DNA from 3 places in the Streptomyces sp. SD31 genome. Region 3 is predicted to be linked to each of the others. Evidence: riboswitches for the same ligand, from Rfam matches in the RefSeq annotation. Region 3 holds a riboswitch; each other region holds the start of a gene.
What was found. A riboswitch is a leader RNA that binds a small molecule or an ion and turns the genes downstream of it on or off. The one in region 3 is predicted to bind cyclic di-AMP.

Region 1 (9,718 bases), on a different contig from region 3:
CCCGTTTCGAGGGGCAGGGACTGGACAAGGGTCATGTGGTGAACGACCTGCTCTTCCGGCGCGTACAGCGGTAGGAGCAGCGGAAGAACGTCCGGCGGACGACCGGATGGGACGAACATCCGGTGGACGACCGGGTGGGAAGAGCATCCGGTGGACGACCGGGCGGGAAGAGCATCCGGCCGACGACCGGACGAACAGCACCGACAAGAGCATTTACAGCAGAGCACCGAAGAAACCCCCACCGGCGCCAGAGCCCCTCGCGCTGCTGCGGGCGGCGCCCCTGCCTCGTTAGGGTCAATGCCGTGGCCACCTGTCCCCCGTACCCGACGCCCCCCACCGGCCCCACCAGCGGCGCACGGCGGCACGCGCACTGGTGGCAGAAGCGGTGGGTGCGTTATGGCGCGCTCAGCACGCTGCTCGCGCTCTCCGGGCTGGTCATCCTCGCCCTGGTACGTGAGCAGACCGGCACCGAAGGGTTCCTGGTCGGGCTCGGACTCGCCATCCTGCCCGTGCCGCTGCTCGTCGCCTCCTTCCGGTGGCTGGACCGGGTCGAGCCGGGGCCCTGGCGCAATCTGCTGTTCTCGTTCGCCTGGGGCGCCTGCGCGGCGGCGCTGATAGCGATCGTCGCCAACAGTTTCGCGACCAGATGGATAGCGACCGCGACGGCCGACCCGTCGCACGCGGACACCCTCGGCGCGACGGTCATAGCGCCCGTCGTGGAGGAGACCGCGAAGGCCGCCGCCGTCCTGCTCGTCTTCCTCTTCCGCCGACGGGACTTCACCGGGATAGTCGACGGCGTGGTGATAGCGGGGGTCACCGCCACCGGCTTCGCCTTCACCGAGAACATCCTCTACCTCGGCACCGCCTTCGGTACCGACCAGCTCTCCGGCGACAGCGGTATCGCCTCCGTGACCGCGGCGACCTTCTTCGTCCGGGTGATCATGTCGCCCTTCGCGCACCCCCTCTTCACGGTCCTCACCGGCATCGGCTTCGGCATCGCCGCCCTGTCGGGCGAGCGGCAGCATGCGCGGCGCGTCCTCCTTCCCCTCTCCGGGCTGCTGCTCGCCATGGGCATGCACGCGCTGTGGAACGGCTCGTCGGCCTTCGGGGAGTTCGGGTTCTTCGCCGTGTACGCGGCCTTCATGGTGCCCGCGTTCGGGCTGCTGACGTGGCTGGTGATCTGGACCCGGCAGCGTGAGCTGCGGACCGTGCGCGAGGAGCTGCCCGCCTATGTCGTCGCCGGGTGGCTGACGCCGGGCGAGCCCTTCGTGCTCGGCTCGATGCGGGCCAGGCGGATGGCACGGCAGTATGCGCGGCGCCGTGGGGGGCGGGCTGCGGCTCGGGGGGTGGCGCAGTACGAGGCGTACGCCACGTCGTTGGCCTTCCTGCGGCATCGGGGGCGGCGCGGGCGGGCCGGGGCCGACTTCGCCGTACGGGAACGGGAGTTGCTGCACGAGTTGTGGCGGCGTCGGGAGCTGGCGCGGCCGGCGCTTGAGCATGCGGGGGCCGCGCAGGCTTGGTCGGCGTACGGGTATGGGGCGCCGGTGCCGGTTTACTGGCCGTCGTATGGGCAGCCGTACGGGCCCAGGTACGGGACGGCGCCGTATCCCGCGTACAACCCGTATCGGACGTGAGCGTCGGGGGGCGGAGTGGTTGGCTCGCCCCCGCCGCCCTTACCCGTCCCATCCTGAAGGCGCTCCGCCCCTTCAACCCGCCAGGGGGCTGCCGCCCCCTGGGCCGGCGCCGGGGAGTGATCCTCAGTGCTCAGGCCGAGGCCTCCGTCAGCTTCCCCAGTTCCTCGTCCGTCAGCCTCAGTTCCGCCACCCCCAGCAGCGCCGGCAGCTGTTCGAGTGTCCGGGCCGAGGCGATCGGGGCGGCTACCGTCGGCTGGGTCGCCAGCCAGGCCAGGGCCACCGTGGCCACCGGGGCCTCATGGGCCTGGGCGACCTCGTCGAGCGCGGCCAGCACCCGTCGGCCACGCTCTGTCTCCAGGTACTTGCCGGCGCCCTGGGCGCGCGGGCTCTGTACCGCCGTGTCGGCGCGGTACTTGCCCGTGAGGAAGCCGGACGCGAGGGCGTAGTACGGGACCGCCGCGAGGCCCTCCCGTTCGGCGAGGTTCTGGAGCTCGCCCTCGTAGGTGTCGCGGGAGACCAGGTTGTAGTGGGGCTGGAGGGCGACGTAGCGGGCCAGGCCCTCGCGGTCGGAGAAGGCGAGGGAGGCCGCCAGCCGTTCCGCCGAGATGTTGGACGCGGCGATGTGCCGGACCTTGCCGGCCTTCACCAGGTCGTCCAGGGCGCCGATGATCTCCTCGACCGGCACTTCCGGCTTGTCGAAGTGGGTGTAGTAGAGGTCGATGTGGTCGGTGCCGAGGCGGCGCAGGGAGGCGTCCGCGGCCGCCTTGATGTTGGCCGCGGTCAGGCCCTGGAAGTCGGGGTGCTGGCTGACCTTCGTGGCGATCACGACGTCGTCCCGGTTGCCGCGCGCCTTCAGCCAGCTGCCGATGATGGTCTCGGACTCGCCGCCCACGTTGCCCTCGACCCACGCCGAGTACGAGTCGGCCGTGTCGATGAAGTTGCCGCCCGCCGCCGCGTAGGCGTCGAGGACGGCGAAGGACTGGGTCTCGTCGGCGGTCCAGCCGAAGACGTTGCCGCCGAGGGAGAGCGGGAAGACCTCTAGGTCGGAGGAGCCGAGCTTGCGCAGGGAAGCAGTCATGCTCCATATCAACGCCCTTGGCGGAGGGCGCTCTTCCACGCCCGCCGCAAAGTTCCCGTAAACAAGCGGACCCCGGCGCTCCGGAAACCGGCAGCCCTGACGTCGGGGGTTGCCGTCAGGACCGCCGGGGATCAGACGTGGGGGAACCTCAGGGCGTGAGCCCCTTGCCGCGCAGCCACACCAGCGGGTCGATGCCGCTCGTGCTGCCGTCGGGGTGCACCTCCAGGTGCAGGTGCGCACCGGTCACGTTGCCCGTGGCGCCCACGCGTCCGATGACGTCGCCCGTGTTGACCTTCTGGCCGACGCTCACGCTGATCGAGGACTGGTGCGCGTACCAGAGCTCGGTGCCGTCGTCGAGGGTGAGCACCGTCTTGTAGCCGTACGACCCGTCCCAGCCGGCGAAGGTGATCGTGCCGGAGTGAACCGCCTTGATCAGCGTGCCGGTGGGGGCGGCGAAGTCGAGGCCCGTGTGGTAGCCGGAGGACCAGTAGGCGCCGGCCTGACCGAAGGTCGAGGTGATGGTGTACGAGGAGGTCGGCAGCGTGAACTGCTTGGCCAGCTCGGCGAGGCGCTCGGCCTCGGCCTTCTTGCGGGCCTCCTCCTCGGCCTTGGCCTTCGCGGCGGCGGCCTTGGCCTCGGCTTCCTTCTCCGCCTTGGCGGCCGCGGCGGCGGCCTCCTTCTCGGCGGCGGCGACGGCGGCCGCGGCGGCCTTGTCGTCGATCTGGTCCTGCTGCAGCTCGGCCTGCGCGATGATCCGGCTGCGCAGCGCCTCGCCGGCGTCGGTGGTGCCCTGCGCGGTCTCCTCGGTCGCCGTGCCCATGGTGCTGAGGGCGGTGGCCGTGTCCTCGGCGGGCTCGGCGGAGTCGTCGGAGATCAGCGGCAGGTCCGGCATGGTGATGGCGACCGGCGGCTTGCCGCTGTTCGCGCTGGCCATGCCGCCCGCGCCGACGGCGGCTATGACACCGACGCCGAGAACCGTGGAGCTGCGGGCGAGTCCCCCGCCGCGCTGCTTGGAGACGCGATGCCTGCCGCGTACGGGACGAATGGATTCCGCAGTGGGGTTCCACTCCTCCAACGGGCCCTCGTCGGTGCGGTAGCGGTCGTAGCCGAAGCTGTCGGTACCGCGTTGGCTCGGCACGAACGGGGCTTGCTGGGCAGGCCTGTTGGACGCCACGTGGGCGTGCTCCTTTCCTTCCTTCTCGCCTACCGGGTTAGCTGACGGGTTCGGAGCAGGAAGGTCTCCTACGCGCGTATACCGGCCGTGAGTTCACGGCGGCATCCATGCGATTCACCCCAAGGTGGTGGTTCCCCGGTTCCCTTGCGGGATTCGGCGCGTGCGCACGGAGCCGCCTCTTGTGACGGCTGGGACGACCGCGCTGCGTTATCGAACGTTAATAGACGCGGGGTGCGGATTCCAAGCTGTTCCACTTGATCATTAACTAATTTCGCCCGGACTTACGGGTCATGAGCGGCCTAAATCGGGCGAGTTGGCCGGGACTCAGGAACCACACAGGTATTGACGGTATGTCAGTTGTTATGCGGAGGGCAGTCAGCCGATCACATCCGGTGACAACGATCAAGGCCGTCGTACGGCCATGAGAGCCAGGTCGTGCGCCATGCCGCCCCGCAGGACGCAGAGCAGCCGGACGGACCGGCGCGCGTACGAGATCCGCCGTTCATCCCACCTCACCAGGGCTGCTGCCGAAGTGGGGGGCGGGAAGCGAGTCGGAAAATCGTCGAGAAAACACTCAGGGCCGGAACCAATTGGTTCCGGCCCTGAGCTTTCAGTAGCGGGGACAGGATTTGAACCTGCGACCTCTGGGTTATGAGCCCAGCGAGCTACCGAGCTGCTCCACCCCGCGGCGATGACTCAATAGTACGCCATCCGCAGGACAGAAAGCACACGCCTTTACCGGCGCCACGGCAGCAGGTGACCATTCGGGGCTTTTGCCCGATTCTCGTACTCCGGCATGACCAGGACATCCACCCCCTCCCCCGCCAGCAGCCCGCTCCCGTCGGCGCCCACCACGAACGTGTCCGGCTCCCGCCAAGCCGTCACCACCCGCCGCACCCCCGCTTCCAGGATCAGCCGCGCGCAGGGCGCCGGCCGGGAGGCCCGCCGGGTGCACGGCTCCAGGCTGCTGTATACGGTCGCCGACGCCAGCCTCGGATCACCGGTCGCGATCTTCGCCAGCGCCGCCTCCTCCGCATGCACCACGGGATCGCCGCCCTCCCTGGAGTGCCCCCGCGCCAGCTCCGTGCCGTCGGCCGCCACGACCACCGCCCCGACGCTGAAGGCGGTCTTCGACGGCGGGCACTGCGCCGCCAGGTCACACGCCAGTGCCAGCCAGTGCCGATCCGCGGCGGAGGGAAGAGTGCCGACGCCGGGCGCCGTCGGCTCGTAGCGCATCAGGACGACGTCCTCGATCCGTCGCGCCTCCAGCAGCCGGAGCCGGCCGCCCTGATACCCACCCGGCCCGAACAGCCGCGGTGCGTCCGGGTCCCCGACGAACAGCGGCGCCAGCACCAGCTGCACCTCGTCCGCGAGGCCCTGTTGTAGCAGCTGCGTGTGGATCGTGCCGCCGCCCTCGACCATCAGCCGCTCGACGCCGCGCACCTCGCCCAGGTGCTCCAGCAGCCCCCGCCAGTCCAGGTCCGCGCCCAGTGCGACCACGTCCGCCGCGACCGGCGTCCGCCGCAGCCGCTCCGCGCCCTTCTCCGTCGTATAGACGATCTTCTCGCCGCCCGTGTGCCAGAAGTTCGCCGCCGGATCCAGTTCGCCGGACGCGCTGACCGTGACCTTCAGCGGATACGCCGGTTTGCCCGCCGCCACCCGCGCGGCCCGCCGCTCGGCCGAGTTCACCAGCAGCCGGGGATTGTCCGCCCGGATCGTGCCGGCACCGATGAGGATCGCGTCCACGGAGGCCCGTACCTCGTCGACGCGGTCGAAGTCGGCCGGGCTGGAGAGGAGCAGGCGCTCGGGGGTGGTGTCGTCGAGGTAGCCGTCCAGCGAGACCGCGGCGGACAGCAGGACGTAGGGGTACGACGGCATCGGCGCGCTCTCCGGCTCGGTCGGGGAAACTCGGGCTTGGTTCAAGTTTGAAACAAACCTACACTGGGGGCATGACGACTCGCTGGCTCACTCCCGAGGAGCAGCGCGCCTGGCGCGCCTACATCGCCTCCGCCGCCCTCGTGGAGGACGCGCTGGACCGGCAGCTCCAGCAGGAAGCCGGCATGCCCCATCTGTATTACTCCATCCTCGCCACCCTGTCCGAGACTCCGGAGCGCCGGTTGCGCATGACCGATCTCGCGGAAGGGCTGAAGATCACCCGCAGCCGGCTGACGTACGCCGTGACGCGCCTGGAGAAGGACGGGCTGGTGCGGCGCGAGGACTGCCGCTGGGACAAGCGCGGCAGCATCGCGGCGATCACCGAGGAAGGGATGCGCGTCCTGGAGCGCACGGCTCCGGGGCACGTGGAGACCGTACGGGCGCTGCTCTTCGACCGGCTGACCCCGGAGCAGGTCCGACAGCTGGAGGAGATCTTCACCGCGGTCGCCGAGGGCTTCCAGGGAGAGGACGCGCACGCCACCGCCGACGACGTGCCCTGGCGGCGGCGCTCCGGCAAGTCCTGTTCGTGAGGCAGGAGTCGGGAGGCAAGAGTCGTGGGGCAGGAGCAACGAGGCCCGAGTCCGACCGGCCTGTGACGCGGGCGACAAACTTGTTGCTTCAAATTTAAAGCATGGGGTAGGGTCCTGCACCGAGGAGCTGCTTCAAATCTGAAGCAGCCGGCCCACGTACGGAACCCGGAGATCCCGCATGCCCGACTTCACCGCCGCCGCCACCCAGCGCGCCCGCGTCCGGGTCCCGCTGCGCTTCCACGACGGTTACTCCGTGGACGCCGAGCTGGTCACCTTCCACGGCCTGACCGACGGCCAGGAGCACGTGGCCGTCGTCCTCGGCGACCCGGCCCCCGGCACCACCCCGCTCGTCCGGCTGCACTCCGAGTGCCTGACGGGCGACGTCTTCGGCTCGGCCCGCTGCGACTGCGGCCCCCAGCTGCGCGAGGCCGTCGAGCGCATTGCCGAGCGCGGCGGGGTGCTGCTGTACCTGCGCCAGGAGGGCCGCGGCATCGGGCTCTACAACAAGCTGGACGCGTACGCCCTCCAGGACCAGGGCCTCGACACCTACGCCGCGAACGCCGCCCTGGGCCTGCCGGAGGACGCCCGCGACTACACGGCGGCCGCCCAGATGCTCACCGCCCTCGGCATCGGCGAACTGGACCTGCTCTCCAACAACCCCGACAAGGCCGACCAGCTGCGCGCCCTCGGCATCCAGGTCCAGGGCCGCGTCCCCACCGGCGTCTTCGCCACACCGGACAACGTCCGCTATCTGCGCGCGAAGGTCCTGCAGACCCAGCACACGCTGCCGCTGGGGGATCTCGCGGGGCTGAACGTAGGCTGAGCGGACGGCAGCACGCGGCAGACAGAACGAAGGGGCGGGTGTCCTGATCGGACACCCGCCCCTCGGCCATGCGTCATACGACTAGGGCCGACTACGGCCGACTACGGCGTGACCTTCTCGATCGTCACCCCGCCGACACCCGCGGTCGTCCCGCGCGTGTTCACCAGCCGTACCTCACCGAAGAGCTGCCGGCCCTCGGGCACGGCCCGCGCGACCGTGACGTTCGCCGCCACCTTCGCCGAGTCGCCCGTGCCGAGCTTCACCTGCGTCGACTCGTCGACCGTGACCGAGCCGAGCGCGGAGGAGAAGAACGCGTCCCGGTAGTCGTACTCGGTGGAGCCGGACGGCACCTCGAAGCCGACAACCTCGACGGTGTACTTGCCGGCGGCCGGGTTGGCGATGGAGACGGCCTCCTCGGAGTCGCCGTCCGCGGACTGACCGACGAGCTCGCCCTCGGCGTCGTACACGTTCAGGTCGAGGTCGGAGGCCAGATCGGAGACCTTGCCGATGGCGACGTCCAGCGACGTGGTGCCCTCGGGCACCTCGACGGTGCTGGTCTGCGTCTCACCGTCGGCGATGGTCGGCCGCGCGGTCTTCGACGAGCCGAGCGCGCCGCCCTTGAGGTTGCCCTCCACGGCCTCCAGCTTGTTGGTCACCGTCCAGGAGGCGGCGACCGGAGTACCGACCTTGGCCTCAGGCACCGTCACGGCCGCCGGGTCGAAGGACGCGCCGTAGACGGTGGCGTTCAGCTTGTACGGGTTGTCCAGCAGGGCCGACGTACGGCGCGAGTCGACCTCGATCTCCCAGACGCCGGGCAGCGGGTCCTCGTAGGAGGCGATGTCCGTCGTGTTCGGGTCGTTGTCGGCGACCGGGGTGCCGTACGGGCTGATGGCGCTGAACAGCGTCCGGCTGCCCTCCGCCAGGCCGCCCAGCGTGACCTGGAGCGACTTCGTGCCCTCGGGGACGGTGACGAAGTACGACTTGACGTTGTTGCGCTGCACCGACCCGGACGCGGTGAAGGTGTGCTGGAGCGGCGTGGAGACCACGACGGTGTTCAGGATCTGCTTGTCGACGCCCACGGTCCTCGGGTCGTCGGCCTCCAGGATCGCGCTCTTGATGCCCGCGTGCTTCGGGGCGGCCTGGACCTTGACGGTCACCGCCTTGTTCAGCGGCAGGTCGACGACCTTCGGGCCGACGATCGAGAAGGTGCGGGCCTTGTTGTTCGCCAGGCGCAGGATGTGCGGGAGCGAGCCGGCGGGGCCGGACGTACGGGTGATCGTGACGTCGTACGTCTTCTTCTTCCCGGCCTTGAGGCCGCCCTCGCGGTCGTAGACGCCCGTGCCGAAGCCCGGCGTCTTCAGCGCCTGGTCGAGCGCGGTGTCGACCGGGGCCTTCACGGCGTAGTCGTGCGCGGTGGCGCCCGCCTTGATCGCCTTCCAGGCGTCGACGACGTCGATGAGGCCGGCACCCTCCTCGTACGCCTGAAGTCCCTCGATGTGGTGGGCGGTCGAGGTGAGCGCGGTGCGCAGCTTCTGGGGCGTCAGCTTGATGCCCTGCTGCTTGGCGGCGCTCAGCAGCAGCGCGCTCGCGCCCGCCGTCTGCGGGGCCGCCATCGAGGTGCCGTTGTACATGGCGTAGCCGGCCGGCAGCTTCCAGCCCGCCTCGGCGATCGGCGAGCCGGGCATCCAGGCCGGGATCGTGCTGACCGCGGCGCCGGGGGCGACGACCGTCGGCGTGAAGCCGCCGTCCTCACGCGGGCCGCGCGAGGAGAAGTTGAACAGCTGGTACTTGTTCTCGACGCCGGTGCCGTAGTTGGCGGCGAAGGTCTCCTTGGAGACACCGGCGCCGACCGAGATGACCTTGTCGGCCAGACCCGGGTCGCCGATGGTGTTGGCGCCGGGACCGGAGTTGCCGCCGGAGAGGACGAGCTGGACGCCGTACGTGTCGATGAGCCGCGTGTACAGCTCGGCGCCGGCGTTGTTGCCGTCGTTCAGGGGCGGCAGGCCGCCGATGGACATGTTGACGACGTCGACGCCACGGTTGACGACGAGGTCGATCATGCCCTCGGTGATGGCGACGTTGGAGCAGCCGGGGCCGAAGAGGCAGGCCCGCGAGGAGACGATCTTCGCGCCGGGGGCGGCGCCGTTCATCTTGCCGCCGAACATGCCGTTGGCGGCGGTGATGCCGGCCACGTGGCTGCCGTGCGAACCGGCGGTGAGGCCGATGTTGACGAAGTCGGCCTTCTTGCCGACCCAGTCGCCGCCCAGCGGATCCATCGGGACGTCCTTGCGGACCTCCACGACGAAGTCCTGGCTCTCGGGGATGTCCGTAGCCGGGTCGTCGGTGCCGAAGTGGCCGACCTGGTGGCCGTCCTTGTAAGGCTTCATCGGCGTGTCGTCGGTGAAGTCGCCGTTGTCGTTGACGTCGACGGTGACCGTGCCGGCCTTGGCGTCGTACAGCACGCCCCAGTCGTCGGTCGTGTCGCCGTCGCGGTTGACGTCGCCGTCGGCGTCGCCCTCCGTGACCTTGCCCTGATTGGTGACG
Region 2 (9,718 bases), on a different contig from region 3:
CGGCCTACGCGCGCAGCGCCTCCCGGACCGCCGTCATCACCTCCGTGTCGTCCGCCCCCAGCGCACGCGCCTGATCTGCGAACTGCCGCGCAAGGGCAGCCAGTTCGGCGCGATCCGGACGGTGGACGCCCGCGGGGAGGGGGGCGACGCGGGTGCCCGCGCCTCGCCGGGTGCGGATCAGGGACGCTGTCTCCAGTTCGCGGTACGCCCGTGCCACGGTGCCCGTGGCGAGCCCCAGGTCGGCTGCCAACTGCCGCACCGTCGGCAGACGTTCGCCCTCCGAAAGGCGGCCGGTGGAGATCAGGGCGGCGAGCTGGGCGCGGATCTGTTCGTACGGCGGGACCGGGCTGGTCGTGTCGACGCGCAGGCCTGCCCCGCTCATCGGCGGCCGGTTCCGCCGGCGCCGGCCCGACGGCCCCGCCATGCCGTCGCCCGCGGCGAGATGATCGTGAACAGGCACCACGGCGCCATGAGCAGGGCCAGCAGGCCCAGCGGCCACAGCACCACGTTCGCGGCGGTCCCCACGGCACCGTCGCAGGTCGTGCTCATCAGCGCGCCCGATGCCGTCGACGCCGCGCCCAGCAGGGACGACGAGACCACCAGGCCCCAGGCGGCGACGATCGCCAACGTCCGGTCGCGACGGGACTGTTCGTCGCCGGGGCGGGTCGCGATGCGCCGCAGGGACCAGCCGCAGGCGGCCGTGGACAGAGCGAGGGAGGCCAGGATGGGAAGGCCGTAGTAGAGGCCGGGCCACGGTGAGTGCGACTCGGTCACGCCCCGGCACGTCACCGTGAGCGCGCGTCCCGCACGGCCCAGGTCGTCCGACGACGCCACCGCGGCCGCGGCCGTCAGCAGGACGACCAGTGCGGCCGCGAGGCCGAGCAGCAGGGGAGTCATCCGGGGCGGTACGTAGTCGCGGACCCGGCGTGGAGTGAGGACCGCCGTGCGTACGGCACCCCGGCGCGGCGCGGTCAGTGCGTCGCCCAGCAGCACCCCCGCCACCGCGCACAGACCGAAGGCGAGGATGGCGTAGAGGGAGCCCTCCCCGTTGTCCAGGGGCAACAGCCAGCGGGAGGCCAGCACTCCGACGGCCAGGCCCGTCCAGCGGGCGTAGCGGTCGACGGGTGCGCGGGACGCGGGCGCCGACGCGGAAGGGCGCGAACCGAGTTCGAGCATGACAGACACAGACCCCCGTGGAGACGACATGAACGCAGACATGCACGCAGAACATGTACGCAGACTTGTACTCACCGCTTGTATCAAGCGGTGAGTACAAGATGCGCCCTCCTGGCGCTTTGTGTCAACTGCTTGCTACAACTCGCCCGGTGACCTCCCCCAGCCCCACCCGGGCACCGCCCGGCCCCGGCGCCCAGGCGGACAGTGTCACCACGTCGCCGTCCTCCAGGAACGTCCGCTTGCCGTCCGGGAGTTCGAGGGCGTCGCGCCCGTTCCACGTCAGCTCCAGCAGTGACCCGCGCTCGCGTTCCGTCGGGCCGCTCACCGTGCCCGAGCCGTACAGGTCGCCGGTGCGCAGCGAGGCGCCGTTCACCGTCATGTGGGCGAGTTGCTGGGCGGCCGTCCAGTACATGGTGGAGAACGGGGGCTCGGAGACCACGTGGCCGTTGATCGAAACGGAGATCCGCAGGTCGTAGCCGCCGGGTTCCGTCTCGGAGCCCGAGTCGTCCAGGTACGGCAGCAGCGGGTGCGTCCGCTCCGGCGGCGCCACACGTGCCTCATCGAGCGCGTCCAGCGGGGTGATCCACGCCGACACCGAGGTGGCGAAGGACTTGCCGAGGAACGGACCGAGGGGGACGTACTCCCAGGCCTGGAGGTCGCGTGCCGACCAGTCGTTCAACAGGCAGAGGCCGAAGACGTGTTCCCGGAAGTCGCCCAGCGCCACCGGCTTGCCCATCTGCGACGGCACGCCGACCACGAAGCCGACCTCGGCCTCGATGTCCAGGCGGACCGACGGGCCGAAGACCGGGGCCGGGTCGGCGGCGGCCTTGCGCTGGCCGGACGGTCGTACGACATCCGTGCCGGAGACGACGACCGTGCCCGAGCGGCCGTGGTAACCGATCGGCAGGTGCTTCCAGTTGGGGGTCAGGGAGTCCGCCGCGTCGGGGCGGAAGATCTGGCCGACGTTCCGGGCGTGGTTCTCGGAGGCGTAGAAGTCGACGTAGTCCGCGACCTCGAAGGGGAGGTGCAGGGTCACTGAGGACAGCGGGTGGAGGAGGTCCGCGATGGCCTCCTGGTGCGCCGGGACCGTCACCCACGCCGTCAGCGCGCGCCGTACGTCCGACCAGGTGGTGTGGCCCGCGGCGAGCAGCGGGTTCAGCGAGTCCTGCGCGAGCAGCGGGGCGTACGGCGAGCCGAGCGCGTACGCCGCCTTGCCCGCGTCGAGGACGTGGTCGCCGAGCCGGACGCCGACCCGGTGTGCGGAGTCCGAGCCGGGGAGGGAGAAGACGCCGTACGGAAGGTTGTGCGTGCCGAAGGGGTCGCCCTCGGGGAGATCGAAGGGGGGCATGGGGTGCTGCCTCACTCTCATACGCTCCGTATGCCATTGCCATGTGGTCGGGCACACGTTACGGGTGAGTCGCCTGTCTTGGGCAGTGCGGAGCCCGCGTCGCCGAAGTCGACGAATCTCCTGGTCGGGGCAGTCGGCCGACGTGTGTCCAACCGCACGGACATCACCGTCAAGGAGCTTGCGAGCACCACGTGGGGGTGAAATCGCAAAAGGGGGAGGGCAGTTGCGGCGTGGAAGGGAAAGCGGAAACAGCAGCGGAACCGGAACTGATGTCAACGCATGTGAACACAGCAGCCGTCCGGTTCGCATCGAGTCGATGGGGCGTCCTGTCCGTATTCTCTGATCATGGCCCCACCCATCGCATATTCACTCATTGCCACTGACCTGGACGGGACGCTGCTGCGCGGCGACGACACGCTCTCGGACCGGTCCCTCGACGCGCTCGCGCTGGTGGCGGCGGCCGGTGCCCAGCACCTCGTCGTGACGGGGCGGCCGGCGCCCAGAGTGCGGCCGCTCCTCGATGTCCTGGGCAGCACGGGGCTCGCGGTGTGCGGACAGGGCGCGCAGTTGTACGACGCCGGCGCGGACCGTCTGCTCTGGTCCATCACCCTGGACCGGGAGTTGGCGGAGACCGCGCTCGGCAAGATCGAGGCCGAGGTCGGGGAGGTATACGCGGCCGTCGACCAGGACGGCGTCGACGGGCTCACGCTCATCGAACCCGGGTACCTGATGCCCCACCCCACCCTGCCCGCCGTACGCGTCCGGCACCGCGACGACCTGTGGTGCGAGCCGATCAGCAAGGTGCTGCTACGGCATCCCACCCTGTCCGACGACGAGTTGGCGGCGACGGCGCGCGCGGTGGTCGGTTCTCTCGCCACGGTCACCATGTCGGGGCCCGGCACCGTCGAACTCCAGCCATGCGGCGTCACCAAGGCGACCGGTCTGGCGCTCGCCGCCGAGCATCTCGGTCTCGGCGCGCACCAGACCATCGCCTTCGGTGACATGCCCAACGACATCCCGATGTTCGACTGGGCCGCCCGCGGCGTCGCGATGGCCAACGCGCACCCCGAACTCAAGGCGGTCGCCGACGAGATCACCCTCTCGAACGAGGACGACGGCATTGCCGTCGTCCTCGAGAGGCTGTTCACGGGGATCTTGACCGATATCGCCCAGTGAGGGTCTTCAGCGAGAGCTCTTAGTAAGGGCCGTTCACGTTGTCGATCGAGCCGTACCGCGCGGCCGCGTAGTTGCACGCGGCCGTGATGTTCGCGACCGGATCGAAGGGGTCGTAGACCGTCCCCGGGACGTGGTAGGCCGCGAAGGTGGGGTCGATGACCTGCAGGAGGCCCTTGGACGGCGTGCCCGCCGCCGCGTTGGAGTCCCAGTTGTTGATGGCGGCCGGGTTGCCCGACGACTCGCGCATCACGTTGCGGTAAATGCCGTCGTACGACCCGGGGATTCCGTTTTGCGCCATGATGTCCAGCGCGTTGCGGATCCAGCCGTCGAGGTTGTCCGGGTACGACTTCACGGAGGCCGTGGTGGCGTGGGCGACGGCGGACTTCTTGGCCGGTGCGGACGTCTTCTCGGCCTTCTTGCTCGCCGTGGCGGCCTTCGTCGCCCGGACCTTCAGGTCGACGCCCGGGTGGATCAGCCGGGGGTTGTCGCCGATGGACTTGCGGTTGTCCTTGTAGAGCTGCCGCCAGCCACCCTGCGCGTCGTACCGGTCCGCGATGCCGTAGAGCGTGTCGCCCTTCTTCGTGGTGTACGTGACGGACTTGGCCTTCGCTGCGGATGGCGCGGACTGTGGTGCCGACTGCGCGACGGCGGGGGCCTGGGCCGGCTGTGCGGCGCTCGCGGTGGTCGCGCTCAGGAGCGGGAGCGCGAGGGCTGCGGTACCGGTTCCGGCTGCGACGACGTGGCGGGTGAGCGGGTTGGTTCTGGGGCGGCGGTGCTTGCCTCGGGCCATGGCGCTGTTCCTCTCCGACGCCTGCGAGGTGAGCTGTCGGGTTCGGGCGGGAGATGCCCGGCCGCGCCGCCGTGCGGTAGCGCGAACTTCACCCCGAGCCGGTTCGGTGCGCCATCAAGGCGTCCGGTCCGGCGACTTACCTGGGTCCCCCGCTCCTGCCGTGCGTGAGTGAGTGCGTGGGTGGGTGGCTCGGGCGGCGGCAGGATTCGGCGTCCGCCCGACTGAGCGGGAACGTATGCGAGAGCACACGCCCGGAACAAGTGCCATGGTCACCTGTCATGCCGGTTGACCATGGTCTGATGCGTATGGGGTGCTTGATCCTTTGCGGTTGCCAAGCCTCAACTTGCGCTTGACGCAAGGAAGGAAGGGGGTGGGTCCGGTGGGGCGTGCGACTGGGTGCGAGTGACCCAATTCACTGGCGTCCACAAGAGCGGCAAATCGGGCAATGGCTCCAACTCGTCGTCAACCGGCCGTCCGTTGGGTCTGTTTCTCCCATGTCCGGTGGAATAGCACCTCTTCGTCCTTCGCGCAGATGGCCTCGTTGAAGGTGATGAAATGCCCCTTTTCGCAGCTGATCTGCGAGCACGTCCGCACTGTCACGTTCCATGCCGTCTTCGGGCGGTGCAACCGGATCGACCAGTCCGAGCGGGTACGGGCCGACAACCCGAGCGAGTACGGGCCGACAAGAGGTACGACTCGTCGATGGTGTACGTCTCCAGCGCGTCCTCGGTGAACTCCAGGCCGTCGGGGTACACGCGCGTGCCGCCGTACCGGGGGTCGACCTCCAGGCGCCACTCGCCCTTGGCGACGTCCCGCACGACGAGCCGCTCGGGGCGCGGTTCGTCCAGCGTGATGGGGGAGTTCACGCCGAGCGGCTCCGCCTGCTCCGGTTCCTCGAAGGTGATCACCGTGTCGTCCGCTGATTCGTCCAACGCGCGCAGGCGTACCGGAAGTTCCAGGGAGCTGCCTGCCGGTTCCAGCGTGAAGCCCGCCGCCGAGTCCGGCTGGAGCCAGACCCACGGCCAGTACGCGGAGGAGACGGCGAGGCGGATGCGGTGACCGGGCGGGAAGGCGTGGCCGATGCCGTGCAGCTCGAAGGTGACGGCCTCGGTGGCACCCCGCTCCCACGGCACCGTACGGTCCCGGCCGTGGCGCGCCGACAGGTTCAGCACGCCACGCGTGACCAGGGTCGAGGCGCCGTCGGGTGCCACGTCGCAGAGCCGGGCGACGACCTGCCCGCTCGGCACCTCCGAGGTCAGCCGCAATCGCACCTTCGGTCGTCCCAACACCCATCCCAACACCCAGGTCACCTCACCCACTTCGAAGTCGAAGCAAGCCGATCGCGCGTCCTCCTCCCGCTGGTCGGGCGGCAGGTCGGCGTCATTGCAGAAGGGGAAGAAGCGGCCGGCGTCGATACCGGTGTGCATGGGGGAGCGCGCGTGGACGGGCGCGCCCTGGCAGGCGTACGTCACGCCCCGCACGTGGGGAGAGGGCCAGGCCGGCTCGCCCACCCAGCGGCCCGGCAGCGTGGGGTACACCGTGGCCGGGCGGTGGGAGTCGCTGACGTAGACGCGCGGCAGGGGGTCGGACAGACGCCGGTGTCCTCGCCCTTCAGCCAGTGGTCCCACCGGCGCAGCGTCTCCTGGAGGAAGCCGATCGCCGGGCCCGGCGGCAGGCCCCGGTCCGGGACTGGTGCGACCAAGGGCCGATCAGGCCGCGGACGCGGTCGGCGGGCAGGTGCTCGACGAGGCGCAGGACCGTGTCGCGGTACGGGTCGTGCCGGCCGCCCACCGCGAGTACGGCGGCGTCGATCGCGCCGTAGTCCTCGCAGACGCTGCCGTGGCGCCAGTAGTCGTCGCGGGTCTGATGGCCGAGCCAGGTGTGCAGGAACGGTTCGACGGATTCCAGCCGCCCCAGCCACATGTCCCGCCAGGCGTCGCCGACATACAGCGGGTCCGGTGGGCGGGCGACGAAGGCGAGCATGGTCGACGCCCAGGCGTGCATGTCGACGGCGAGGACGGAACCTCCGAGGTAGTGCGCGTCGTTGTCATAGCGATCGTCCGTCGAGCGGACCGTGACGATCGCCTTGAGCGGCTCGGGCGCGAGGGCCGCGATCTGGAGGGAGTTGAAGCCGTCCCGGGAGATGCCGAACGTGCCGACCCTGCCGTTGCACCAGGGTTGGGCCGCCAGCCAGTTGACCACCTCGACCCCGTCGGCTAGCTCCGTCGCCGAGTACTCGTCCCTCCGCATGCCCTCGCTGTTGCCGTGCCCCGGATGTCCACGCGCACGGAGGCGTAGCCGTGGCCGGCGTACCGGGGGTGGCGTTGGTGGTCGCGGCGTGCGGTCCCAGTAGGTCAGGCGGTACGGCAGGTATTCGAGGAGCGCCGGTACGGGCTCGTCCGTCAGTGGGCGCCACACGCGCGCGTACAGCAGAGTCCCGTCCTGGAGCGGGATCCAGATGTCCTCGTGATTCGTCTCGTGGGGGAAGGACGTACGGATGTGCATGAGCGGGATCCCCGTCTGGTCGGTGCGCCCGGTGCGCCCGGTGCGACGTGTCCGGTCGGTGCATGGGGTGCGTCGTGTCCGGTCGGCGCTCGGGATGCGTTGTGTCGGGCCAGTGCACGGTGTGCGTGGTGTCCGGTCAGTGCACTGGGCGCATCGTGCGGCGCAGCCAGGGTGCCGCGGCCGTCATGGCCAGTCCGGCGGCCACCGCGATCGCGCCGTTGAGGCCGAGGTAGGCGGGCTGGGAGACGTCGTCGTAGAGCTTGACCGCTTGGGCCTGGATGCCGTTGGCGAGGGCCAGGGACAGGAACCAGAGGGACATGGTCTGACCGGCGAAGGCGGCCGGGGCGAGCTTGCTCGTGGCCGACATGCCGGAGGTCTCCAGGAGGATGTCGCCGAGGTCGAGCAGCAGGTACGAACCCACGATCCACCAGACGGAGACGAGGTGGTCGTCGGAGGAGTGGTCAGGCGGCCCCGAGGCCGGCAGCGCCGTCAGGAGGAAGGACAGGCCGCCGAGTACGACCCCTATCGCGATCTTGTTGGAGGCGTGCGGCTGTCCGTGCCCCATCCGGACCCCCAGCGCGGCGACGACTGGCGCGAGGGTGACCTCGAAGGCGCCGAGGGCGGAGGCGTACCAGCCGGCGGGGAAGTCGAAGCCGAGGATCGATGTCTCGGCGTCCGTCGAGGACGGCAGCGTCATCGTCGAGTACGCCTGGAAGGGGATGAGGTCGAAGACCGCCGAGGCGGGGGAGAGGACGCTGTACGGGCGGAGACGACCGCGTTCCTCGGGGGTCACGCGCGGGCCGGCGAACATCACCGCGAAGTAGACGGCCGGGGCGATCACGGAGACGAGGGTCAGCAGGTCTACGAAGCGGTCCATGGTGAGTCGGCCGGCGGCGGCGAGGAGGACGGCGACCGCGGCGGTGGCGACGAGGCCCGTGGCGATCAGGCGGAGCGCCCGGCGCATGGCCTGCGGGGACAGCGCGAACTCGGCGGTGTGCTTGCGTCCGGCCAGGTGGCGACGGCCGACGACGTACTGCACCAGGCCGAACGTCATGCCGATCGCGGCCGCCCAGAAACCCCGGTGCCAGCCCCTGTGGTCGCCGAGCCAGCCGGTGATCAGCGGGCCCGCGAAGGCGCCGATGTTGATCGCCATGTAGGAGAAGGCGAACCCGGCGTCCCGGCGGTCGTCGTCGGTGCGGTACTGCTTGCCGGCCATGGTGGCGACGTTGGGCTTGAACAGGCCCGTGCCCGCGCTGATCAGGCCGAGGCCGACCCAGGTCATGTCGGCGGTCGGCACCGCCATGGCGTAGTGGCCGCAGGTGATGAGGATGCCGCCCCACAGCACCGCGCGGTACGAGCCGAGGACGCGGTCGGCGAGCCGGCCGCCGGCGACGGTGACCAGATGGACGAGGGTGCCGTAGGCGGCGGAGACGGAGGCCGCGGAGACGGAGGCGGCGGTTCCGGCCGACATGCCCAGCCCGCGGTGGGCGACCGTGTCCGCGAAGTACAGCACGAGGATGGCCTGCATGCCGAGGAACGAGAAGCGCTCCCAGACCTCCAGGCCGGAGAGCGTGAGCAGGCCTCTGGGCCGGCCGAAGACGGCGTGGTCGGAGCGGGTCGGGGGCCGCTCTCGGGCTCGATATCGACTTCGGTTCGGGACACGGACCGGTACTTCCCTATAAGTCGATGGATATCCGGCCTTATCACGTGATCAAAAACATACCGGTCGTGATCCAATACCGCCCATGGTGGACGGGTGGGCGGCATCAGTGATCGAAACGTGACCGGATACGCTGACTTGAGTGATGGCAGCGACCTATCGACAAACCGTGTGACCGCCAGAAGACACCAGCAGACAGGAGACCCCTCGTGACCGTCGTCGGGCCGTTCGGGCTGAGCGTGCGGGACCAGGCTCTGGAAGCCGATGTCCAGGCCGGATTGGCGGCTGTCGAGGAGGGATTGCTCGAAGCCACCAAGAGTGAGGTCCCCTTCATCACGGAGGCCGCCCAGCACCTGGTGCGGGCGGGTGGAAAGCGGTTCCGGCCGCTGCTCGTGATGCTCACTGCCCAGTTCGGGGACCGGTATGCGCCGGGGGTCGTGCCGTCGGCGGTGGTGGTGGAGCTGACCCATCTGGCGACGCTGTACCACGACGACGTGATGGACGAGGCGGCGGTACGGCGGGGTGTCGACAGCGCGAACACCCGCTGGGGGAACTCGGTCGCCGTGCTGACCGGGGACTTCCTGTTCGCGCGCGCCTCGCACATCCTGGCCGACCTCGGGCCCGAGGCGGTGCGGGTGCAGGCCGAGGCGTTCGAGCGGCTGGTCACCGGGCAGATCCTGGAGACCGCGGGGCCGCAGGACGGGCGGGATCCGGTGGAGCACTACCTCGATGTGCTGAGTGGGAAGACCGGGTCGCTGGTGGCGGTGTCGTGCCGGTTCGGGGCGATGATGTCCGGCGCCGATGAGACCGTGGTCGATGTGCTGACCCAGTACGGGGAGCGGCTGGGGGTTGCCTTCCAGCTGGCGGATGACGTGCTGGACATCGCCAGTGACTCCCATGAGTCCGGGAAGACGCCGGGGACGGACCTCCGGGAGGGGATTCCCACGCTGCCGGTGCTGCGGTTGCGGGAGCGGGCCGAGCGGTTGGGGCTCGCGGACGACATCGCGTTGTGCGAGTTGCTGGACTCCGATCTGAGCGACGACGCGCGGCTTGCGGAGGCGTT
Region 3 (9,718 bases):
GGCAGATCCGCGACATTGCAACGCGACGCCAGATCCGGTGCCTCGGGCCAGCTGCCGATCACCACGCCGAGCAGGTCCAGCCGCCGACCGCGCAGTTCACGCGCCGTCAGCTCCGTCGTGTTCAGCGTGCCCAGGCCCGCCGACGCGACGACCAGGACCGGCGCCGCCATCAGCTCGGCCGCGTCCGCCAGCGTGCCGCCCGCCTCGTCGAAACGGACGAGCAGCCCGCCCGCCCCCTCCACCAGCACCAGGTCGTGCTCGGCGGCCAGCTTGGCGGCGGCCTCGGCGATCTCGTGCGGCCGGACCGGCGGGCGGCCGGCGCGGCGCGCGGCCGTCGCCGGCGCCAACGGCTCGGGATACCGGGCGACTTCCGCGATCGTCACGGCACCGGCGAGTCGCGCGACCTCCTCGGCGTCGCCGCGCTCGTCCGGCCGTACGCCCGTCTGCGCGGCCTTCAGTACCGCCACCGACCGGCCCGCCGCCACGGCGGCCGCGGCGACCGCGGCCGTCGTGACCGTCTTGCCGACCTCCGTGCCCGTTCCCGTGATCACCAGTACCGGCATCTCAGCCCTCCCGCGCCGCCGCGCACACCGCGCGGGCGATCAGTGCCACGTCCGCGTCACCCGTGACGTACGGCGGCATCGTGTAGACGAGGTCGCGGAACGGCCGCAGCCACACGCCCTCACGTACGGCGGCGGCGGTCGCCGCCTGCATGTCCACGTCGTGATCGAGTTGTACGACCCCGATGGCGCCGAGGACTCGGACATCCTTCACGCCCGGAATGTCCGACGCGTCGGCCAGCCCTTCCCGCAGCCCCGCCTCGATCCGTTTGACCTCGGCCAACCAGTCCTGGCCGAGCAGCAGCTCGATCGAGGCGCAGGCGACCGCGGCCGCCAGCGGGTTGCCCATGAAGGTCGGGCCGTGGGCCAGCACCGGAACCTCGCCCCGCGAGATCCCGTCGGCCACCCGCGCCGTGCACAAGGTGGCGGCCATCGTCATGTAGCCGCCGGTCAGCGCCTTGCCCACGCACATCACATCCGGCGTCACCGCCGCGTGCTCCGCCGCGAACAGCGCGCCCGTGCGCCCGAACCCGGTCGCGATCTCGTCGAACACCAGCAGTACGTCGTGCGCGTCGCACGCCTCCCGCAGCACCCGCAGATACGTGGGGGAGTGGAACCGCATCCCGCCCGCGCCCTGCACCACCGGCTCGACGATCACCGCGGCCAGTTCGTCGGCGTGCCGCGCGATCAGCGACCGCAGATGGTCGGCGTACGACTCCTCGTACTCTGTCGGCGGCGGGTCCGCGAACACCTGGCGCTGGAGCACGCCGGTCCACAGCTCGTGCATCCCGCCCTCGGGGTCGCACACCGACATCGGCTGCCAGGTGTCCCCGTGGTAGCCGCCGCGCCAGGTCAGCAGCCGCTGCTTGCCGGGGCGGCCCAGCGAACGCCAGTACTGCAGGCACATCTTGACCGCGACCTCGACCGACACCGACCCGGAGTCGGCGAGGAAGACATGCTCCAGGCCGTCGGGCGACATGTCGACAAGGAGCTTCGCCAGGCGTACGGCGGGCTCGTGCGTGAGCCCGCCGAACATGACGTGGCTCATGCGCGACAGCTGCTCGCGCGCGGCCTCGTTGAGCACCGGGTGGTTGTAGCCGTGGATCGCCGACCACCAGGACGACATGCCGTCGACCAGCTCGCCCGAGCCGTCCGCCAACTTCAGCCGCACCCCGCCGGCCGACTCCACGACCAGCGGCTCGATGCGGCCGGGCATGGGGCCGTACGGGTGCCAGACGTGCCGCCGGTCGAGCTCCAGCAGCTCGGGCACGGTCAGGTCGGGCATGGGGTGCGGGTCAGGCATTGGGCGCGAGGTCCGTTCCGGCGCCCCGACGGCGTACGGCGACCAGGTCGGTGCGCGGCTCGGTGGAGACCGGCGCGGCAGCGGCCGTACCGCACACACCGCCACCCTCGTGCGACCCGCACCCGGCACCGTCGTGCCCACCGCACCCGGCGCTCTCCTGGGACCCGCAGCCCGCGCTCTCGTGCGAGCCGCAGCCGCCCCCGGCCGTCACCCGGTGCTCCGGCAGCGTCACCTCGTCGGCGCCCTCCACCTCGAAGCCGGCGTCCGCGATCATCTCCAGGTCGGCCTTGCCCGCCTGGCCCTCGCTGGTGAGGTAGTCGCCGAGGAAGATGGAGTTGGCCAGGTGCAGGGCGAGCGGCTGCATGGAGCGCAGATGCACCTCACGGCCGCCCGCGATGCGCACCTCGACGTCCGGGCACACGAACCGCACCATCGCCAGGATCCGCAGACAGCGCTGCGGGGTGAGGTTCCACTCCTTGGCCAGCGGGGTGCCCTCGAACGGGATCAGGAAGTTGACCGGCACCGAGTCCGGGTCCAGCTCACGCAGGGAGTAGACGACGTCGACCAGGTCCTCGTCGCTCTCGCCCATGCCCGCGATGAGGCCGGAGCAGGCGGACAGACCGGCCGCGTGCGCCTTCTGCACGGTGTCGACACGGTCGGCGTAGGTGTGCGTGGTCGTGATGTCCCCGTACGTGGACTCCGAGGTGTTGAGGTTGTGGTTGTACGCATCCGCGCCCGCCTCGCGCAGCCGCTCCGCCTGGCCGTCGGAGAGCAGACCGAGACAGGCGCACACCTCGACGCCCTCGTTCTGGTCCTTGATCGCCTTGATGGTGTCGGAGACCCGGTCCACATCACGGTCGGTCGGGCCGCGCCCGGACGCCACCAGACAGACCCGCTTGGCGCCACCCGCCAAACCGGCGGCAGCGGCCTGCGAGGCCTCGTCCGGCTTGAGCCAGGTGTACTTCAGGATGCCGGCGGTGGAGCCGAGCCGCTGGGAACAGTAGGAGCAGTCCTCCGGGCACAGGCCCGACTTGAGGTTGACGAGATAGTTGAGTTTCACCCGTCGGCCGAACCACTGCCGGCGTACCTTGCCGGCCGCGGCCACCACATCGAGCAGGTCGTCGTCGGAAGTGGCGAGGACGGCCAAGGCTTCCTCGCGGGTCGGCAGCTCGCGCCGAAGCCCCTTGTCCACCAGCGTGTTCAGCAGGTCCATGGGAGCTGATCCTGACGTACGGAGGGGCTCCGAGCCAAGGAGACTTCGGACAACCCTGTCACTTCGATGTGTGGGTATTGCCACACCGTGCGCCGTCGGTCGTGCGACTAGTGTCTGTGCACTGCCTACAAAAGCCCGGAGGAGCCATGGCGTTCGGCTGGATCGACGAGCAGGCGGAGCTGCGCCGCCGCGCCGGACTCGTACGGAGCCTGCGCCCCCGCCCCGCCGACTCGCCGCTCCTCGACCTCGCGAGCAACGACTACCTGGGCCTGGCCCACCATCCCGAGGTCACCGAGGGCGCGGCGCGGGCCGCCCGGACATGGGGCGGCGGTGCGACCGGATCCCGGCTCGTCACCGGCACGACGGAGCTGCACACCGAGCTGGAGCGCGAGCTGGCCGACTTCTGCGGCTTCGAGGCGGCGCTGGTCTTCTCGTCCGGCTACGCGGCCAACCTCGCCGCGGTCACGGCGTTGGCGCCACACGGCTCGTTCATCGTCTCCGACGCGGGGAACCACGCCTCGCTGATCGACGGCTGCCGACTGGCGCGCGGGACCACACAGGTCGTCGCGCACGCCGAACCGGACGCCGTGCGCAAGGCGCTGCAGACGCACGACGGGCCCGCCGTCGTCGTGTCCGACACCGTCTTCTCGGTCGACGGCGACGCCGCCCCGCTGGGCGGGCTCGCCGAGGTGAGCCGGGAACACGGTGCCGGGCTGGTCGTCGACGACGCCCACGGCCTCGGCGTGCTCGGCGACGGCGGCCGCGGCGCCCCGCACGCGGCGGGACTCGCGGGCGCCGATGACGTCGTCGTGACGGTCACGCTGTCCAAGTCGCTCGGCAGCCAGGGCGGAGCCGTCCTCGGCCCGGCCCGGGTGATCGACCACCTGGTCAACGCGGCCCGGACGTTCATCTTCGACACGGGCCTCGCCCCCGCCGCGGCCGGCTCGGCCCTGGCGGCACTGAGACTGCTGCGCCGCGAGCCCGAGCGTGCGGCGCGAGCCCGCACGGTCGCGAACGAACTGCACACCCGGCTGACAGCCGCGGGCATGGAAGCCGTACGTCCGGACGCCGCCGTGGTCTCCGTGCGCGCGCCGTCCCCCGAAGAGGCCGTGCGGTGGGCGGCCGAGTGCCGGGCGGCAGGCCTCGCCGTGGGCTGCTTCCGTCCTCCTTCCGTCCCCGACGGCATCTCACGGCTGAGGCTGACCGCCCGCGCGGACCTCTCCGAGGGGCAGATCGAACGCGCTGTACGGGTCATCGGCGAGACACGACCATGAGTCGGCGTGACACGGCCCTGCCGCCGCACCTGGCGTAACTGATCAGAGTTGGTCAGAACTGATCGGAATGGTCAAGGGTGAATGGTCAGGACTGGAACGCGGTCGTGAAGCCCGCCCAGCTCTCGGGGGAGAAGAGCAGCGCGGGTCCGGCCGGGTCCTTGGAGTCGCGCACGGCGAGCAGTCCGGTCCAGGGACCGGAGTGCGGCCGTGCCGTCTCGACACAGTTGTTCGCTCCCGTGCTGTAGCTGCTGCGCAGCCATCGCACGCCTTGCAGGTCGGTGGTGGAAGGGACGTTCCGAGGCAGTGCGGTCATGGTGCCTCCTTACGCGCCGCCGCCTATCGCGGCGATGCAATCCAGCGATTCCTCGGGCGAAAGGGCGTGGATCCGAAGGGCGTTGAAGGCCTCCGTGTAGGCCTGGAGGTCTTCTTTCCGTTCGAGGTAGAGGCTACTCGTCAAGTGGTCGAGAACAACCACATCCAGATCAGAAGTGCGCGAAAATGAGAAGATAACGAAAGGCCCGGTGATGCCGATGTGCTCCCCGGCCGCGAACGGCAGGACCTGCAGCCGGACTTGGGGCAGTCGCGCCGCCTCCATCAGCCGCCTCAGCTGCCGCGCCATCACCGCCGGCCCGCCGATCTCCCGGCGCAACACCGCCTCGTCGAGCACCGCGCTCAGTTGCAACGGCGGATCGCCGTGCAACACGTCCTGCCTGGCCAGACGGACCGCGACCAGCGCGTCGAGCCGTTCGTCGTCGGCGTCGTCCAACCCGCCCACTGCGGCCCGCGTCACCGCCCGGGCGTACTCCGGCGTCTGAAGCAGCCCGGGCACCACGGACGTCTCCAGCGTGCGCATCGCGCTCGCCTGGGACTCCAGGCTGATGAAGTCCCGGTACGTCGGCGGCAGCACTCCGCGGTACGCGTGCCACCAGTGATGCCGCCCGCCACCCTCGTCCGATCCCGCCAACACCAGCAGCAACTCCCGCAGTTGGGAGTCCTGTACGCCGTAGGCGTCGAGCAGTAACCGCACATCGGCCGGTTTCACCCCGCTGGCGCCGGTCTCGATCCGGCTCACCTTGGACTGGTGCCAGCCCACCAGCCGGGCCGCCTCACCACTGGTGAGCCCGGCCCCGGTGCGCAACGCACGCAGTTCCGCGCCCAGTTTCCGGCGGCGCACCGCGGGACCGTGCTGCATGGGCAACTCCTTACTCCAACCGAGCCGCCCAAATACGCTCTGCCGTCGCAGAGTTCACCGCTTCGAGCGACAGATATATGCATATCTTGGTGGATCGGCACCCTGACGGCCCTGGTAATGGCAGTCTGGCGACGAAGCACCAGTCCGGGACCGTACTCGAACCATCCGCTCCGTGTCGGACTGCGGTCCCGTTGGGAAAGGGACGACGTCGCCATGGCAGATCACCTGGAAGCATCCGTCACTCTGCCGAGCGATCCAGCCTCGGTCTCCGCGGCCCGGGCCTATGTGGTCACCACCCTCGCGGAGTGGGGACTGCCACCGGACACGGAAACGGCCGACACCATCCGGCTGATCGTCTCCGAACTCACCACCAACGCCGTACAGCACACCCTCGGACAGTCACCCACCTTCACGGTGGACCTCGAACTCGACCGTGACGAACACCTGCGCATCGGCGTCACCGACAGCCACCCGCGCTTCCCCAAGCGGCTGCCGGCCGCCGTCCAGCAGGACAACGGCCGTGGCCTGGTCATCATCCGCTGGCTGACCGCGGAGTGCGGCGGCAAGCTGAGAGTGCGGCCCACCCGCGAGGGCGGCAAGACCGTCTCCATCGAACTGCCGTGGACGGCGGCCGCGGAGCCGGTGCCGGTCGTGGGACAGCAAGAGCCGTAACCCTCACGGCTGCTGCGACTGCCCGGCCCGTCCGAACGTGCCGCGCAGCAGCGCCCGGAAGGCGTCCGCGGCGGGAGCCGCCTCGTCACTGCGGAACGCGACCGAGATCGTACGGCGCAGCTCGCCGCCCTCCAGCGCCCGCACCCCGACCGGCGTGACCGACGTGCGCGCCACCATCTCCGGTACGACCGCGACCCCGAGCCCCGCGCTGGCCAGCGCGCACACCAGGAGGTACCCCGGCGTCGGGACCAGGACCGAGGGCGTGGCCCCGGCCCGGGCCAGCACCGCCTCGACGCCCCGCCGGGCCGGAGCGTCCGGCGCCATGCTGATCAGCGGCTGCCCCGCGAGCTCGGTCAGCGGCAGCCGTGCGGCCCCGCTGGTGAGGGCGTGGCCCGGAGCGGACACCAGGACCAGCTCCTCGACGAGGATCGGCTCGGCGCCGACGGAGGACGGGAGCGGGACCGGGTCGCCGGGTGCGTAGGCGTGCGTCAGCGCCAGATCGACCTCGCCGGCCGCGACGGCGGCGACACCGGCCGACGGCTCGTAGTCGGCGACCGTCAGCTCCACCTCCGGATGCGCCCGGCGGAACGCGCTGAGGGCCGGCGGCAGCAGATGGATGCCCGCGGTCTGGAAGGTGCCGAGCCGGAGGGTGCCGCCCGTCAGGCCGGTCAGCCGGGCCAGTTCGTGCCGGGCCCGGTCGAGTTCGTCGAGCACCCGCCGCGCCCGGGCCACCAGCAACTCGCCCGCACCGGTCAGCCGCGCCCCGCGGTGGTGCCGCACCAGAAGGGCGGTACCCGCCTCGCGCTCCAGCTTGGCCAGCTGCTGGGAGAGCGCGGGCGTGGTGTAGCCCAGGCGCTCGGCGGCCCGGGTGATCGAACCCGCCTCGGCGACCGCCACCAAGGCGGCGAGGCGGGTCGGGTCGTACATGGTTGGGTCCCTTTCGAGCGCGGTGCCGACGGGTGACTGCCTGAGGATGTCTGCCTAAGGCTGTCTGCCTAAGGATGCCTGCCTAAAGCATTGCTTAAGGCATACCCAGAATATTCGAAATACCTGCTGAAGGCTCCCGCACGGCAGGCTGGCCGCATGGACGCTCAGCTCATCGCCTTCACCGGGGTCTCCGCCGGCCTGGTCGCCATGCCCGGGGCCGACTTCACCGTCGTCGTACGCAACGCCCTCGTCTCCCGCCGGGCCGGCATCGCCTGTGCGCTCGGGATCGGGGCCGGGCTGCTGGTCCATGTGACGCTGGCGGTGGTGGGAGTCGCCGCGGTCCTGGCCGCCGTACCGGCGCTGTTGCGCGCGCTCCAGGTGGTGGGCGGCGTCTATGTGCTCTATCTGGGCGTCCAGGCGCTGCGGCAGCGGCACCCGCAAGGGGAGGGCGCGCAGGAGGATTCCACCGCGCGACCGCTGCGGCAGGGCTTCGTCACCAACGCCCTCAATCCGAAGGCGTCGCTCACGTTCCTCAGCGTGCTGCCGCAGTTCGTGCCGGCGGGCGCCCCGGCGCTGCCCCGGACGCTGCTGCTCGCGCTGATCGTGCTCGCGATCGCGCTCGTCTGGTTCCAGGTCGTCGCCCTGCTGGTGGACCGGCTCGGCAGGTGGCTGCGCCGACCTCGCGTCGCCCGGGCGGTCACGACCGTCACCGGCGCCGCGCTGACGGCCTTCGGCGTGGCACTCCTCGCAGGGCCCCTGGTGGCCGTCTGACGCCCTTTCCGGCGACTGGCCCTCCATCCGGTGCCCGGGGGCGGTGACAGCGCGTCAGGCTGCCGTCACCGCCCCCGGGAAGGTCACTTGACCCGGCCGTACCAAACGCTCCTGGTCCAGATCTTCTGCAGCCGCACGACGTCCCCGCTCTTGGGGGAGTGCCAGATCTTTCCCTTCCCGGCGTAGATGCCGACGTGGTAGACGTTCGACCCCGAGTGGAAGAACACCAGGTCTCCGGCCTTGCGGTTGCCGGCGGAGATGTGGCGGGTCTTGTTGTACTGCTGGGCCGCCGTACGGGGCAGCTTCTTGCCGGCCTTCTTGTACGAGTACAGCGTGAGCCCGGAGCAGTCGAACCTGTGCGGACCTGTGGCGCCCCACTTGTACGGGGAGCCCTTTTTGGAGGCCGCGATCTGAAGTGCCTTGGTCGCCGGCGTGGCGGCTTCGGCCTCCGAGGCGAAGCCGGGCGCCACGATCGAGCCGCCCACTGCGGCGATGGTGAGAGCCGAGGCCGTACCGGCTCGGGCCATGAGCGACGGGACACGATTGAGCGCAGTCATGCGCAACCCTTCGTCAGCCGCCTGTGAAGGATGACCTGTCGGATTCGGGCTGGCGAAGTTGCCCGGCCGCGTTGCCGCGGCTTCACCCCAAGGGTTGCTCGGATCGAACGAACGTCCGCTCCGGCGACCCGTCTTGCTCGGGTCCTCCACTCCTGCCGATCCACTCCTGTCGACCGGTCATCCGGGCGGCGGCAGGACTCGGCGTCCGCCCGGACCGCCCCGCCGCTGTGGCGGGGGCTTGTCGTCAGACAGGGATCTTGACGCACGGATGAACGAAAAACCCAACGGAACCGGGGATTTGTGGCGTTACTCACCACTCGCCCGTTCGGGTGGACACCCCCGTGTTCGACCGGGTGTCCAGGTACTCGACGAGCCCCGGACCAGCGATGGAGCGTCCCATTCCGCTTTGGGGTCATGCCTGTTGCGCAACCTGAAGGGCGCGTAAAAGGGCAGGTTGCTACGCCGAAAGTGGGTAAGCCTTTTGGTTCGTTTCGACGTCCATCCGGACGCCTCGCTCGTGGGCCGAGGCGTCCGGAATCGTTCTGTACGAGTCGTCAACTGTCGGAGCGCGGCAACACCCTGACGCGGGCCGTGCGGCGTTCCCCGTCCAGCACGCGCAGCGCACGCGCCAGCGTGGGGGAGTGCAGCTCGGTCTCGCCCCGCTGGTGCATCAGCGCCAGCGCGTCCCGCAGCTCGGTCGCCTTGCCGACGAGCGCCTGGGCGGCGCGCAGTCCGCGGTAGGTGTCTCCGTGCCGCGTCGGGTTGATCCGGCCGAGCAGGTCCACCACATCGAGATAACGGTCGATCAACTCCCCCTCCGCACGCGTCAGTGCGGGCAGCGGCGGCAACTCGGGTGGAAGCACCGGTCGATCACCGCCCCGTGGGCGGGGCGAGGGTGGCCTTGCGGCTGGGGATGATCCGGTCCACCAGGCCGTACTCCACGGCGCCCTGCGCGTCCAGGATCTTGTCCCGCTCGATGTCGGCGCTGACCTGCTCGTGGCTGCGCCCGGTGTGCCGGACGAGCAGTTCCTCGAGGCGGGTCCGAATGCGCGTCAGCTCGTCGGCCTGGATGGCGAGATCGCTCGCCTGGCCCTCGACCGGCTCGGGCAGCGCCGGCTGGTGGATCACCATGCGGGCACCCGGCAGCGCGAACCGCTTCCCCGGCGTGCCCCCGGCCAGCAGCACCGCGGCGGCGGAACCGGCCTGGCCCAGGCAGATCGTCTCCACGTCGCAGGTGACGTACTGCATC

Region 1: it holds a riboswitch for cyclic di-AMP, as region 3 does, so the genes downstream of both, ACTMVF_RS00070 (M23 family metallopeptidase) here and ACTMVF_RS32270 (C40 family peptidase) in region 3, are expected to answer to the same signal.
Region 2: it holds a riboswitch for cyclic di-AMP, as region 3 does, so the genes downstream of both, ACTMVF_RS33215 (LysM peptidoglycan-binding domain-containing protein) here and ACTMVF_RS32270 (C40 family peptidase) in region 3, are expected to answer to the same signal.

Annotation. Positions count from the first base shown of each region.
Region 1 is NZ_JBQHCX010000001.1:19,597-29,314, forward strand. Features, by position in the region: gene trmB (tRNA (guanosine(46)-N7)-methyltransferase TrmB) at 1-74, shown strand, start outside; gene ACTMVF_RS00060 (PrsW family intramembrane metalloprotease) at 303-1,634, shown strand; gene ACTMVF_RS00065 (aldo/keto reductase) at 1,765-2,712, opposite strand; gene ACTMVF_RS00070 (M23 family metallopeptidase) at 2,861-3,886, opposite strand; cyclic di-AMP (ydaO/yuaA leader) riboswitch at 3,898-4,055, opposite strand; tRNA gene ACTMVF_RS00075 (tRNA-Met) at 4,501-4,574, opposite strand; gene ACTMVF_RS00080 (dihydrofolate reductase family protein) at 4,622-5,764, opposite strand; gene ACTMVF_RS00085 (MarR family winged helix-turn-helix transcriptional regulator) at 5,836-6,351, shown strand; gene ACTMVF_RS00090 (GTP cyclohydrolase II) at 6,530-7,174, shown strand; gene ACTMVF_RS00095 (S8 family serine peptidase) at 7,276-9,718, opposite strand, start outside.
Region 2 is NZ_JBQHCX010000018.1:134,052-143,769, forward strand. Features, by position in the region: gene ACTMVF_RS33195 (GntR family transcriptional regulator) at 5-382, opposite strand; gene ACTMVF_RS33200 (hypothetical protein) at 379-1,176, opposite strand; gene fahA (fumarylacetoacetase) at 1,301-2,524, opposite strand; gene ACTMVF_RS33210 (HAD family hydrolase) at 2,870-3,700, shown strand; gene ACTMVF_RS33215 (LysM peptidoglycan-binding domain-containing protein) at 3,720-4,490, opposite strand; cyclic di-AMP (ydaO/yuaA leader) riboswitch at 4,496-4,671, opposite strand; gene ACTMVF_RS33220 (CocE/NonD family hydrolase C-terminal non-catalytic domain-containing protein) at 5,087-6,118, opposite strand; gene ACTMVF_RS33225 (CocE/NonD family hydrolase) at 6,102-6,995, opposite strand; partial or broken gene ACTMVF_RS33230 (peptide MFS transporter) at 7,132-8,657, opposite strand; gene ACTMVF_RS33235 (polyprenyl synthetase family protein) at 8,865-9,718, shown strand, end outside.
Region 3 is NZ_JBQHCX010000017.1:188,839-198,556, forward strand. Features, by position in the region: gene bioD (dethiobiotin synthase) at 1-563, opposite strand, end outside; gene ACTMVF_RS32230 (adenosylmethionine--8-amino-7-oxononanoate transaminase) at 565-1,845, opposite strand; gene bioB (biotin synthase BioB) at 1,856-3,076, opposite strand; gene ACTMVF_RS32240 (8-amino-7-oxononanoate synthase) at 3,223-4,350, shown strand; gene ACTMVF_RS32245 (DUF397 domain-containing protein) at 4,436-4,663, opposite strand; gene ACTMVF_RS32250 (helix-turn-helix domain-containing protein) at 4,673-5,542, opposite strand; gene ACTMVF_RS32255 (ATP-binding protein) at 5,756-6,214, shown strand; gene ACTMVF_RS32260 (LysR family transcriptional regulator) at 6,218-7,141, opposite strand; gene ACTMVF_RS32265 (LysE family translocator) at 7,298-7,912, shown strand; gene ACTMVF_RS32270 (C40 family peptidase) at 7,996-8,469, opposite strand; cyclic di-AMP (ydaO/yuaA leader) riboswitch at 8,473-8,605, opposite strand; gene ACTMVF_RS32275 (hypothetical protein) at 9,024-9,332, opposite strand; gene ACTMVF_RS32280 (ATP-dependent Clp protease proteolytic subunit) at 9,340-9,718, opposite strand, start outside.